Linked DNA regions of Lentisphaera araneosa HTCC2155. The protein of the gene in region 1 interacts with the protein of each later gene in a pairwise test. Links are inferred from orthologs where the notes say so. Each region holds a gene or a part of one and is shown in the gene's direction. Other genes may lie near its edges.

What was found.
Region 2: the proteins of LNTAR_RS17105 (region 1) and LNTAR_RS08175 interact in binary tests that used the Escherichia coli proteins (3 or more experiments, as listed by UniProt). The link is inferred for Lentisphaera araneosa HTCC2155 from one-to-one orthologs.

What each region holds. Positions count from the first base shown.
Region 1 is NZ_ABCK01000018.1:110,835-115,393, reverse strand. Bases 1,575-4,426 are described here. They hold LNTAR_RS17105 (acyl carrier protein), read left to right. Parts: upstream 1,575-2,809; coding sequence 2,810-3,043; downstream 3,044-4,426. Other genes in these bases: LNTAR_RS27290 (hypothetical protein), read left to right, coding at 4,309-4,426; fabF (beta-ketoacyl-ACP synthase II), read left to right, coding at 3,071-4,312; fabG (3-oxoacyl-[acyl-carrier-protein] reductase), read left to right, coding at 1,991-2,734. In the rest of the region: more of LNTAR_RS27290, read left to right, coding at 4,427-4,485; rRNA maturation RNase YbeY, read left to right, coding at 4,516-4,559. UniProt on the Escherichia coli protein: Carrier of the growing fatty acid chain in fatty acid biosynthesis.
Region 2 is NZ_ABCK01000006.1:279,540-287,116, forward strand. What follows is about bases 2,515-5,227. They hold LNTAR_RS08175 (acyl-CoA thioesterase), read left to right. Parts: upstream 2,515-3,520; coding sequence 3,521-3,934; downstream 3,935-5,227. Other genes in these bases: cmk ((d)CMP kinase), read left to right, coding at 2,827-3,516; LNTAR_RS08180 (DUF4202 domain-containing protein), read left to right, coding at 3,934-4,515; rlmD (23S rRNA (uracil(1939)-C(5))-methyltransferase RlmD), read left to right, coding at 4,516-5,227. Outside these bases: LNTAR_RS08150 (ABC transporter ATP-binding protein), read left to right, coding at 1-497; LNTAR_RS08155 (glycosyltransferase), read right to left, coding at 494-1,492; LNTAR_RS08165 (hypothetical protein), read right to left, coding at 1,996-2,256; more of rlmD, read left to right, coding at 5,228-5,745; LNTAR_RS25400 (DUF389 domain-containing protein), read left to right, coding at 5,799-7,577.

The sequences.
Region 1 (4,559 bases):
CTTGACGCAATGGGCGGAGATAATGCTCCACAGGAAATTATCTCCGGAGCCATTCAGGCTCTCGAGGAAATCCCCGCCGACGTTTCATTCAAACTCGTCGGGGATGAATCCCTCATACAATCTGAGCTCGACAAATACCAAGTTGACCTCTCAAGATTTTCGATAGTCCACACTAGTGAAGTAGTCACTATGGACGATCCCCCCACCGCAGCTATTCGCGGTAAAAAAGACTCCTCCATCGCTATAGCCGTTAAATTGGTTAAAGAAGGCGAAGCTGACGCATTAGTTTCAGCTGGGAACACAGGCGCTTCAGTCGCTTGCTGCGTCCTCAAACTTGGTCGCTTACCAGGCATCGATCGTCCCGCAATTGCAACCGTCATCCCTGCCCCACACGGCAAATTTGTTTTACTCGACTCGGGCGCTAACGTGGACTCGAAACCCGAAATGCTGAATCAGTTCTCCATCATGGGAGAAATTTACGCAAAAGCTATTCTCGAACTCGAATCTCCACGTGTAGGTCTCTTTTCAAACGGTAGCGAAGATGGCAAGGGCAACGAAGTCACGAAAGCAACATTTAAGCTACTCAAAGAAAACGACTACAACTTCATCGGCAATGTTGAAGGCACTGACTTGTTTAAGGATAAAGTAGACGTAGTAGTTTGTGATGGCTTTATTGGTAACCTCGTTTTAAAAAGTTGTGAAGGTATTGCCAAGGGGATCTCTGGCATGCTTAAAGAAAACATTAAGAAGAGACAAGTTCGAAAAGTTGGCTACGCCCTCTCGAAAGGTGCTTTTGATGAACTCAAAGAAAAAACTGACTCGCGCGCCACTGGTGGAGCCCCACTCTTAGGCGTCAACGGAATTTTCATCAAAGCCCACGGCAGTTCAGATTCATACGCTCTGAAAAATGCACTGAAAGTAGCTCACGAACTCACTCAAAAACAAATCAATAAACAAATTATTGCAGGAATTGAACAGGAGGCTTAAGATGAAAGGTATTAAGATTATTGGCACAGGTAAATACGCCCCTGAAAATATCGTCACTAATGATGATTTAGCTGAGACGGTTGAAACTTCACACGATTGGATCGTCACTCGAACAGGTATCGAGCAGCGCCATATTGCTGCCGACGACAAGCCACGTCTGACCTCTGTGTACCCGCTGCACAAAATGCTCTTAGCGATGCTGGCATCACTGCTGATGATCTCGATCTTATCATCGTAGCAACTCTCTCTCCTGATAAACCTTTCCCTAATACAGCGACGATCTTACAAAGAAAAATCGGCGCCATGAATGCGGCGTGTTTTTCAATTGAAGCTGCCTGCACAGGTTTTGTCTATGCAATGGAAGTCGCCTCTTCAATGGTTCGCTGCGGCAATTATAAATACGCTTTAGTTATCGGCGCTGAAAAACTCAGTTCACAAGTCAACTGGTCGGATCGCAACACCTGCGTTCTCTTCGGCGATGGTGCTGGGGCTGCTGTCATTGAAAGTGTTGATGAAAAAGATAATTCTTTACTCAACTCTATACTCGCATCTGATGGCACCCACGAAGAATTACTTCACACCGCGATCGGTGGATCAGCGACTCCCGCAACTGCAGATAATCTAGAAGACCCAGGACGCTACCTGCAAATGCAAGGTCGCGAAGTCTTCAAACTCGCTGTCACCAACATGGCAAACTCAGTTAAGAAAGCTTTAGAAGAAGTTAACCTAAGCGTTGACGACATCGACTGGCTCATCCCCCACCAAGCTAACGTACGTATTATCAGTGCTGTGGGTGATAAAGTGGGCATTGCAAGTGAAAAAGTTTTTGTTAATGTTCAAAAATACGGCAACACCTCGGCCGCCACTATCCCCATCGCCCTCGACGAACTCGCTCGTAGCGGCGAACTCAAACGCGGCCAAATCCTCGTCTTTGTCGCCTTCGGTGGTGGCTTCACTTGGGGTGCAACGGTTTTAAAATACTAAATCCAAGAAAGGAAAAATCATGAGCGTAAAAGATAAAGTTTGTGTAGTAACTGGCGGTTCACGTGGAATCGGTCTCGAAATCTGTCGTCGTTTACTCGCTGACGGTGCAAAAGTCGCCCTCATTGGCACAAGAGAAGAAACAGCTCAAAATGCTGTAACTGAACTCGGCGCTCCTGCGGATCAAGTAAAAGGTTATGCACTCAACGTTGCTGATGGCACGGCTGTAAGTGAAGTTTTTACACAGATCCTTAGCGATTTTGGTCAAGTTGACGTTCTCGTTAACAACGCTGGCATCACTCGTGACACACTTATGATGCGCATGAAAGAAGACGATTGGGACCTCGTTATGGCGGTCAATCTCAAAGGTGCTTTCAACTGTACAAAAGCTGTTATGCGTCCCATGATGAAATTGCGCAAAGGTCGTATCATTAATATTTCCTCAGTTGTTGGCCTTACGGGCAACGCTGGCCAAGCTAACTACGCCGCCTCAAAAGCTGGCCTCATTGGCTTCACAAAATCAAGCGCCAAAGAACTTTCCAGCAGAAACATCACTGTTAATGCTGTAGCTCCTGGCTACATCGCAACTGAAATGACAGATGCCGTCTCTGACGCAGCACGCGAAGCTTTCCTCACAAACATCCCATTGGGACGTGCTGGTGAAGCCAAAGAAGTCGCTGCAATGATCGCCTTTTTAGCCTCAGACGAGTCTGCATATATCACTGGTCAAACATTTAATGTTGACGGTGGTTTGGTTATGCAATAGCGTTTGCATTTTTAATACATGCAATCATTTTAACACGTTCACAAAACAAACTAATACAAACTTAGGAGAAGAGTTATGTCTTCAACAGCCGATAAAGTTATCGAAGTAATCTGCGAAAAACTCAGCGTAACTGCTGACCAATGCCTTCCTGAGGCTAAATTCATCGACGATCTCGGTGCCGATTCACTCGACACAGTAGAACTCGTTATGGAACTCGAAGAGCAGTTCAACGTAACTATCCCAGACGAAGTAAGCGAAAACATCCTCACGGTTGGCGACGCGATTAAATTCGTTGAAGAAAACGCTTAATTAAATTTATTTACGGCAGCAAAAACTATGGAATTAAAACGCATCGTTATCACTGGCACAGGTGTAATCTCACCCGTCGGTAATACTACCCAGGACTTCTGGTCTGGACTTCTCTCCGGAAAAAGTGGCTTGGATACTATTAAAGGCTTCGATACTGAAGGTCACCGCTGTACTATCGCTGGCGAAGTTAATGACTTCGAACCGACGCAGTACATGGAACCTGCAGTAGCCAAAAAAATCGATCGTTTCTGCCAGTTTGCAATTGCTGCCTCAAACGAAGCTGTGGAAGAGGCGGGTCTCAAAGACTCGTCGATTCCTGCAGAACGCATCGGCGTTCTCATTGGTTCGGGTATTGGCGGTTTAGCTACTCTCGAAGAAGAAGTAGAAAAACTCGTCACTAAAGGCCCCCGCCGCGTTTCTCCTATGCTCATTCCCAAGATGATTGGTGACATGAGCTCGGGAATCGTTTCAATCCATCATGGATTTAAAGGCCCCAATTTCACTGCAGTCTCTGCCTGTGCATCCTCAACTCACTCGATCGGAGAATCTTTCTGGATCCTTCAACGCGGTGATGCTGACGTGATCATTACAGGTGGTGCCGAAGCTGCAATTACTCCCGTTGGCATGGCTGGTTTCGCTTCTATGCGTGCAATGTCAACTCGCAACGATGATCCCCAAGGTGCAAGTCGCCCATTCGATAAAGACCGTGACGGTTTTGTGATGGGTGAAGGTGCTGGTATCCTCGTTATGGAAACACTCGAAAGTGCTCAAGCTCGTGGAGCTAACATCATCGCTGAATTTATTGGTTATGGTGCAACTGCCGACGCTAATCACATCACTTCTCCTGCCGACGACGGTTCAGGTGCTGCTGCTGCGATCACAATGGCTATGAAGCACGCAAAAATTGATGCATCAGAAGTGAGCTACATCAACGCACACGGAACTTCAACCCCGATGAATGATAAGTTCGAAACACGTGCGATTAAATCTGTCTTTGGCGACAAAGCTCCAAACATTCCTATCTCTAGTACAAAATCAATGACTGGTCACGGTCTTGGTACTGCTGGCGCTTGGGAAACTATTGTTTGTGCCCTTGCTGTTAAAAACGATAAAATCCCTCCCACTATGAACTACACGACTCCAGACCCGGAATGTGACCTTGATTACGTTCCCAATAAGTCTCGTGAGTGCACTGTTGATGTTGCCCTCAATATCAACCTTGGTTTTGGTGGTCACAATGCAACTGGTTTAGTAAGGAAGTTCAAATGAAATCAAAAGCTCTTATCGCGACGTTCTTTTTAGCTGCACTTAGTTTTTCTTGTGCAAATGACCCACAAATTGCTAGCCATGGCCTCCCAGCTATGGAACAATCATGGGCTGAAGCCATTCAGGCGTCTTACCCTGACTGGAAAGCTCCTAGCTACGCACCGATCGACCAGTAAGGAGCTCGGCCGACTTGTTTCGGCCACATCATGAACATCTCTATACAGTCTGATACAGATAAATACACATTAGC
Region 2 (7,577 bases), on another replicon or contig:
TCATGTATGGTGGGCACGTTCGCTCGAGCGGACGTTTAGAATCATTGTTGCAAGAGACAGATAAGCATACTCTAACTTTTGAAACGAAAGACGATGAGCTTTTAGCTAAGATTCGAAAATTTGTCACAAAAGAACTTGGTGATGATGTGGATCTCGAGCACCCCAAGAGGTCACTTGAAGATATGTTCTTACAGGTGATTACTGAAGCCAAAGAAGATAGTATCACAACTTCTGGTGCAGATTATAGCGGTAAAGTCGCTGCCTATCTCCAAGAAGATGGGGAGCACGCTAATTCAGATGTTCTTGATAAGTTAACTCAAGCTGAGGTGATGGAAGAAGTTCCCGTACAAGAAGAGCCTGCTGAAGTCAAAAAAGAAATCTTGCAGGAAGTCATGCAGGATGAAGCAGTGGCTGAAGAGGAAACAGAAGAAGTCATAGAAGCCAAGAAGGAAGAGCAAAAAGAAGAGATTAACGATAAGTTATCAAACCTTCTTTAAGAGCACAAAATAAAGTTTCTTTGTGTTCTTAGATCGAGCTTTTCTAAGTAGCGTTTTATTTTTCCGCGGATCCCTCGATTTCCAACATAAGAAAGTATAAATTCATTTTGGAATTTTTGCGTATCCTGAAAATCATAGATGGGGACTCCATTTATTTCGCGGTCAATTAACTTCTTTGAGACATCAATATAAGCTTTGATTGTGATCCCGTACTTAAGTAATTCATCAGAGCGTTTGCGACTTTTGTTTCCTGCACCCCAAATCACCACTTCGTCAATATTATTTTTTTGTAGCTCCTGAGCTAAATAATAAGCTTTGCATGCGTAAAAATTCTCTGGGTCATAAAGTAGAGAACTACGCGTGAGACGTGAGGAGGAGTCATTCCAAGTTATGAGTTTGTGCGGGAGTTTTTCAATTTTGGCTCCGCTCGATAAAGCTTTGAGCCAGTAATCATAATCTTCTGGGAAACTGTTGTGTTGGTATGTTCCGATGGATTCATAAAGTTCTCGTCGAATCATGGTGCTTGGGTTGACCAGTGGCATTTCTATGAAGCGATTTTCTAAAATTTCCTCATAAGTGAGGAGAGTGTTGTTCCAGTCCACAAAGTGTTGGAATCCCTCTGCCTTATCTAAGCATGAATTAAATTCTACTTGACTGGCTGATACCTGTAAGTTGGAGTCGTTGGTCAAATGTTGATGTTGCAATTTAAACCTATCGGGATGAGCAAAATCATCCGCATCCATTCTAGCAATATATTCACCGACGGCATGCTGCATGGCGAAGCTATGAGCTCGAGCGACGCCTTGGTTCTTTTGCTGTATTAACTTGATTCTCTTATCATTGGCGAAGGATTTGGCAATTATTTCACTTTCATCTGTTGAGCCATCGTTGCAAAGAATGAGTTCGAAATTTTCATAATTCTGATTGATTAGACTTTCAATAGCAGTTTTTAACGTCGCTTCAGCATTGAAATAGGGTAGGATTACAGAGATCATCAGATAGATTTAATAAAGTTTGATAATGAGCCAGTCTAGCTTATGCTAATAGGGATAGAGATAAATAGATCATACTTTAATAAAATTATAAGGTCGTAAATGGATTTACTTTTGCTGTTACAAATCTTTGTATGCTTCAGCCTGACGGGCTTGATATGGCTCATTCAGATTGTGCACTATCCGAGCTTTAAATATGTAAGTGAGTCTCATTTTGCTGAGTTCGCAAAGTTTCACGCGGATCGTATATCATTTATTGTGGTCCCATTAATGATAGTTGACCTTGGGACATCTCTTTTCTTGATGGGGAAATACGGGGTCCTAAATGCTCTGTTGGCCATTTTGATTTGGCTTTCGACTGCCATTTGGAGCGTTCCTTGTCATGCTCGACTGCAAAAGCACGGAAAAGATGAAAAATGTATTCAGCGCTTGGTGCTTAGTAATTGGCCTCGGACCATTTTATGGTCAGCAAGATCAATTATGTGGATGTTTGTTCTGCTTAAACTTTAACTTGCTTTGAGAAGCCCCTTTGTTTTAGGGGCCTCTTCACTTCTAACTGAAGAAAGGATCAAAGCATCGAACTCCTGACTTGTGATGTAAGGGATGTTCTGGACAATCGCTAAAAGCAACTGCGACTCGCTAGAGAGTTCGCTTGGGGGCTTATCTTTTACTTTCAAGAATAGCTTTTGTAAATTGATAATGAATTGTTGCTTAACTGTATTTTTAGCTTTGATAGCTTTTTGGTATTCGTTTTGTAAATTAACCATTGTATGTCTCTTAAATTTATATTGATTTTTGGGCAAAAAAAAGCCCCGCAGATTTTTCTGCGGGGCTTCGGAAAGTGTATGTGGATAAATCTATCTATTGAAATCCTTTTGCACATGTCCATAGCCCCGCGGTCGTATAATGCTTAGGCATTACGACTGTGGTGTTCCAGCGATATGTTGTGCAAAGTGCGTTCATGATTTGTATCCAAAATTTTTATTTGTCCTTTACAATTAGGATGATTTGGTTTTTTTCAAGTCGCATTAGTGAATATTTTTTTTTGGGATAAAAAAACTGTCGCCCTGCTGGGAGTGTCAATAGGAGGGAGGGGAGGGTGCAGAACGACAGTTAAATGATGAGAAGCTCTCCTTCTCTGCACATAGTATATGGCTAGAAAAAGTAGATAAAAAGTTTTAGATGTGAGTCTTTGTGAAGCTGTTGTTCATTATGTACACCTAACCTCCAAAATTAATATTTAAGTTGTATTTAAAAGAAGTGCTGAAAAAATCATTTTCTTCGACTGAATTAGGTTTCAAGCGAGCTATATTGAGAAAAATTTTAAAGGATATTTTATGGCTGAAATAGCTCAAATTACACTTGATGGCCCTGCCGCATCTGGTAAAAGCTCTGCAGCAAAAGGGCTTGCAAAAGAACTTAATGCGTATTTTGTAAATACGGGCGATATGTATCGCGCTTTAACTTCCGTGGTTATCGCTAAAGGGATTGACCCCGAAACTCAGGCGGATGCCGTCGAAGCAATCCTTCCAGAGCAAGATATTCGTTACGTTTCTGGTGAAGGGTTAGATCTATTGTTACATATCAATGGGGAATTAGCTGAGGCCTCGCAGGTACGTTCGCCGGAAGTTGCGGCAAAAGTTAGTCTTGTGGCAAAGATCCCTGCTGTTCGAAAATGGTTAGTGAAACGCCAACGTGAAGCAGCTGAATTAGGCTTGATCGTTATGGAAGGGAGAGATATCGGAACAGTGGTTTTTCCCGAAGCAAAATTCAAATTTTATGTGAGTGCATCACCCATGGTAAGAGCCCAAAGACGCTTGGCTCAAGAGGGAGAAGTTTCTGAAGGAGCTACAGTTGAAAAAGTAGCTGCGGAGATCGCAAAGAGAGATGAAATGGATATGAATCGTGCTGTTTCACCTTTAAAGCCTGCCGAAGATGCGGTGATGGTTGATACTTCTGATCTTAGTTTAGAAGCAGTGATTGCGATGATGGCAGAACGAGTAAAAAAAGGCTTAGCAGAAGGTTAATCAAATGGTTGAGGCAGAAATTTCTTATCGAGTACCCTATGCAGACACAGATCAAATGGGTGTGGTTTACTACGCTAATTTTTTCGTTTATTTTGAACGTGTTCGCAATGAACTTTTAAGAAATATGGGACTGCCTTATACGACTTTAGAAGCCGATGGTTTAATGTTGCCAGTAGCATCTGCAAATTGTGACTATAAAATCCCTGCGAAATACGATGATATGTTGCTTATTAAAGCGAGTATTTCAGAAATGAAAGGTTGCCGCATGCTTGTGAAAAACGAAGTTTTCAATCAAAACGGCGACTTATTAGTAGTAGGCGGAACGACGCATTGTTTTGTGAGTGCAGAAACGCGAAGACCAGTAAAGATTCCAGAGAATGTAATGACTTTGTTCAATGATTATAAGGAGAGTAAATAATGGCCGATTATCAAAAAGCCCTTGAGCTAATTTTAGAAAAAAACCAACTTGATCCCGATAAAAAAATAATTGATGGAAATGAAGTCGGTGCGAATGTGCTTTACTCTAAATGCATGGGAGAATGGCAAGAGCGCCTTTATCCAGAAGTTGACGAAACTATTAAGCTAGCAGCAAGAGCACAGCATATTTGCCGTTGGGAATTGAAGCGCAATGATTTTCCAGAAGGTAAAGCGGGATACTTTAAATGGCGTACCACATTAGCTAAACTTCACGCTAAAATCCTTTCTGAAATCATGGAAGAATGTGGATACTCAAGTGAAGAAATTGTACGTGCAAGTGAAGCGTGCCAAAAGAAAAACTTTAAGAATAATAGCGATAGCCAATGTGTCGAAGATTGTGCCTGCATGGTTTTTCTCAATTATTACTTTGATGACTTTATTGCTAAACACAGCGATGAAAAACTAGTAGATATCGTACAAAAAACTTGGGGAAAAATGAGCGAAAAAGCTCATGAAGCAGCTTTGAAACTCGATCTTTCAGAAAAAGCTTTGTCGATTGTGAAAACGGCTTTAGGGGCCTAAATGGCACGAAAAAAGCGAGTTAAAGGCAACGCCAAAGCCAAAGAGAAATTCATGCAGATTTTTGCTGAGGTTCGCTGGAAGCATCGCTTTGATGCGGAACCCGCATGTCAACATTTTGAAGAATGCGGTGGTTGTAGTTTGCAGCAACATTCTTATGAGCAACAATTAGAAATAAAAAAACAGGCCTTAGAGCGCTTAGTGAGAGAAACTCCAGGTATGTCTTCTCTGGCGAAATTAGAAGTAGAGGCGGTTGCGTCTGCGCGGGATTATAAATATCGCCAGCGCATGGATTTTATTGTGACTCCAGAAGGTTCTGGGCAACGTCGTTGTGATGGTCAAAAAGGCATTGTCGAACTCAATGAATGTTCATTAGTTGAAGACGAAAATTATGCGATCTACGCAAAGACCTTGGGATTAAGTCGCGAAGTTGGCTTGGAAGCCTATGATCAAAATAAGTATTACGGCTGCCTTCGCTATATTATCATTCGTCGAACGAGGTCAGGTCAACAATTAGTATCTCTTTTGACCACTTCTTCTGCAGATGAAGCTAAACTCGAACAGATAGCACAAAAGCTTCTAGATGAAGGAGTGCAGTCAGTTTATTGGAATGTAAACGATAATCGCCTTGACGATAGCTTGGGTGAATGTCGCAAGTTTTGGGGACAAGAGTTCATTACGGAAAACCTCTTAGGACGCGACTTTATTTTAGGTCCGCTCACTTTCTTTCAGGCTAATCATGATGTGGCTTCCGCAGCTTATACCTCAGTTCGTAATTTTATTAAAGAATGTCAGCCAAAAAAAATCCACGATCTTTATTCAGGAACCTGTACAATGCCAGTGATTTTTGGCGACTTGGTGGACTCAGTTACAGCGGTTGAAAACTTTCCTGAAAACGTTCGCATGGCGGAAAAAAACCTTAAGGCCAATGGTATAGAGAATGTCAAATTTATTGAGCAGGATGTGGCGGAATTTCTCAAGCAAAGTGATTTAGAGATGGAGTTCTCTGTGCTCAATCCTCCTCGCAAGGGAATGCACGAACAGGCTCTTCGTAGAATATTAGAATTAGCTCCGGATAATTTGGCCTACCTCTCCTGTAGTCCACGCTCATTATTAGAAGACTTAGGGATTCTGTTTCGTGAGTATAAGCCGCTTAAAATTCAGTTGTTTGATATGTTTCCTCAAACGGAACATTTCGAAACTTTAGTTCTCTTGACAAAAAAGGGTCGTTGATTTTTGTGATTTAAGTCACTAATTTGCGGGAGGAAAAAAATGGAAATGTGTCAATGAGTGTAGCAGTAGTCGTCGAAAGTCCAGAAGAAGTTAAGCCACTAATTGCCTGGGCTTATCAGATGGCTTACGCCGAGAGTCATGACCTGTATATCTTTGTGATTCGCAAAGTGAGGCAAGATGAGACTAAAGTAGAACAACTCGACTTAGCTGAATACGAAGGTAAAGATGGCGTGCCAGGTCAAGTGTATGCGCGCATTGTACGCGAACAACGCCGTATTCAGACTCATGTGGCTATCCCCAATGAAAATTTCACTGAGACTCCAGAGACTCCCTTCATTCCAAAAATCACTTGTTTGCAGCTCAGTGGAGAACGCTTCACTAAGGTGACAATGAAGTTGCTCTCAGAAAAGAAGTGCAAGCAATTATTTTTGAGTCGCAGAGCGGCTGGGAGTAAAGAGCATTATACCGATAAACTTTTTGAATTAGCTCCTTGCTCAACGACTATTATTCGTCCGGGCAAGGCCGATGTGGGGCGAATTGAAAAGATTTTGGTGCCATGCTCGGGTGGACCTCATGCCCTTGATGCGCTCAAGCACTGTAATTCATTGGTGAAGTCGCAAGGTACACATGTTCACCCCCTCATGGTTAAACCACCAAATAATCAGCCCGAAATCATGGAAGAAGTGGGTATTCACCAACTCTCGAAAATGTTAAAAAAAGTCGACTTAGAATTAGATGGTCATTATTTAAAGGGTCGTGTGGTTCATCATAAAGATGTTTTGGAAGGAATTGCAGAGACGGCAGAAGAGGGCTACGACTTTGTCGTGCTTGGGGTTTCTACGGGCGGTTCAATTCAGAAAACTCTCTTTGGAGATATGGCGGATAAGCTCATCGAGAAAAATAAAGATATCTCGGTGGCAGCACACCGCGTAGCCAAAAATAAGGCTGAAAGATTTAAAGATAAATTTGAGTATTATTGCAACTTAGCTGTACCGCAATTGACACGTGAAGGGCGCATTGAGCTTCACGAAGCTTTGTTGATGAACTCCACCTGGAATTTCGACTTTGTTTCCTTGATGTTGCTCTCCACTTCTATAGCCGCCTTGGGCTTAATTAGTAACTCAGTGGCCGTCGTTATTGGGGCGATGTTGGTAGCTCCTTTGATGACACCTATTTTAGCTACGGGCTTGGCTTTAGTCCAAGGCAATGTGCCGATGATTATTAATGCCTCGCGCTCAATTTTATTTGGTTTTTTGGCATCTTTAGGGATTAGTTTTCTCATTGGCTTGTTCACCCCGATGGAGCATTTAACCAGCGAGATTTTATCGCGTGGAACTCCACGAATGGCGGATTTATTCATTGCCTTCGTTTCTGGTATTGCCGCAGCACACTGTATGACGCGAACGCACCTTTCTGCAGCCTTGCCGGGTGTGGCAATTGCTTCGGCTTTAGTTCCGCCAATTGCCTCCATTGGGATAGCTCTCTCCAAAGGCATTGCGGCAACGGTACAAGGGGCAACGGTTTTATTCATTACTAACGTTATCTGCATTGTCTTAGGCTCGGCACTCACTTTCTTTGCAGCGGGTATACGAGCTCGCCCAGATCAGTCAGCCAATAAGTTGGTTAAGCGCCTTTATCTATTGCTTATCTTTTGCATGACCCTTTTGTGTATCCCTCTGAGCTCACGCTTGGTGAAATATGTGGTTAAAAAAGTAAGCGATAGTTCACTTCCCAACCGCGAAGAATTTGTGGGCATGACGGATCCAGTTTTGAAAAAATACAGAATCACCAACGTGACAAAAGTGAGCTACAAGGATTTAAAAGAAGAAGGC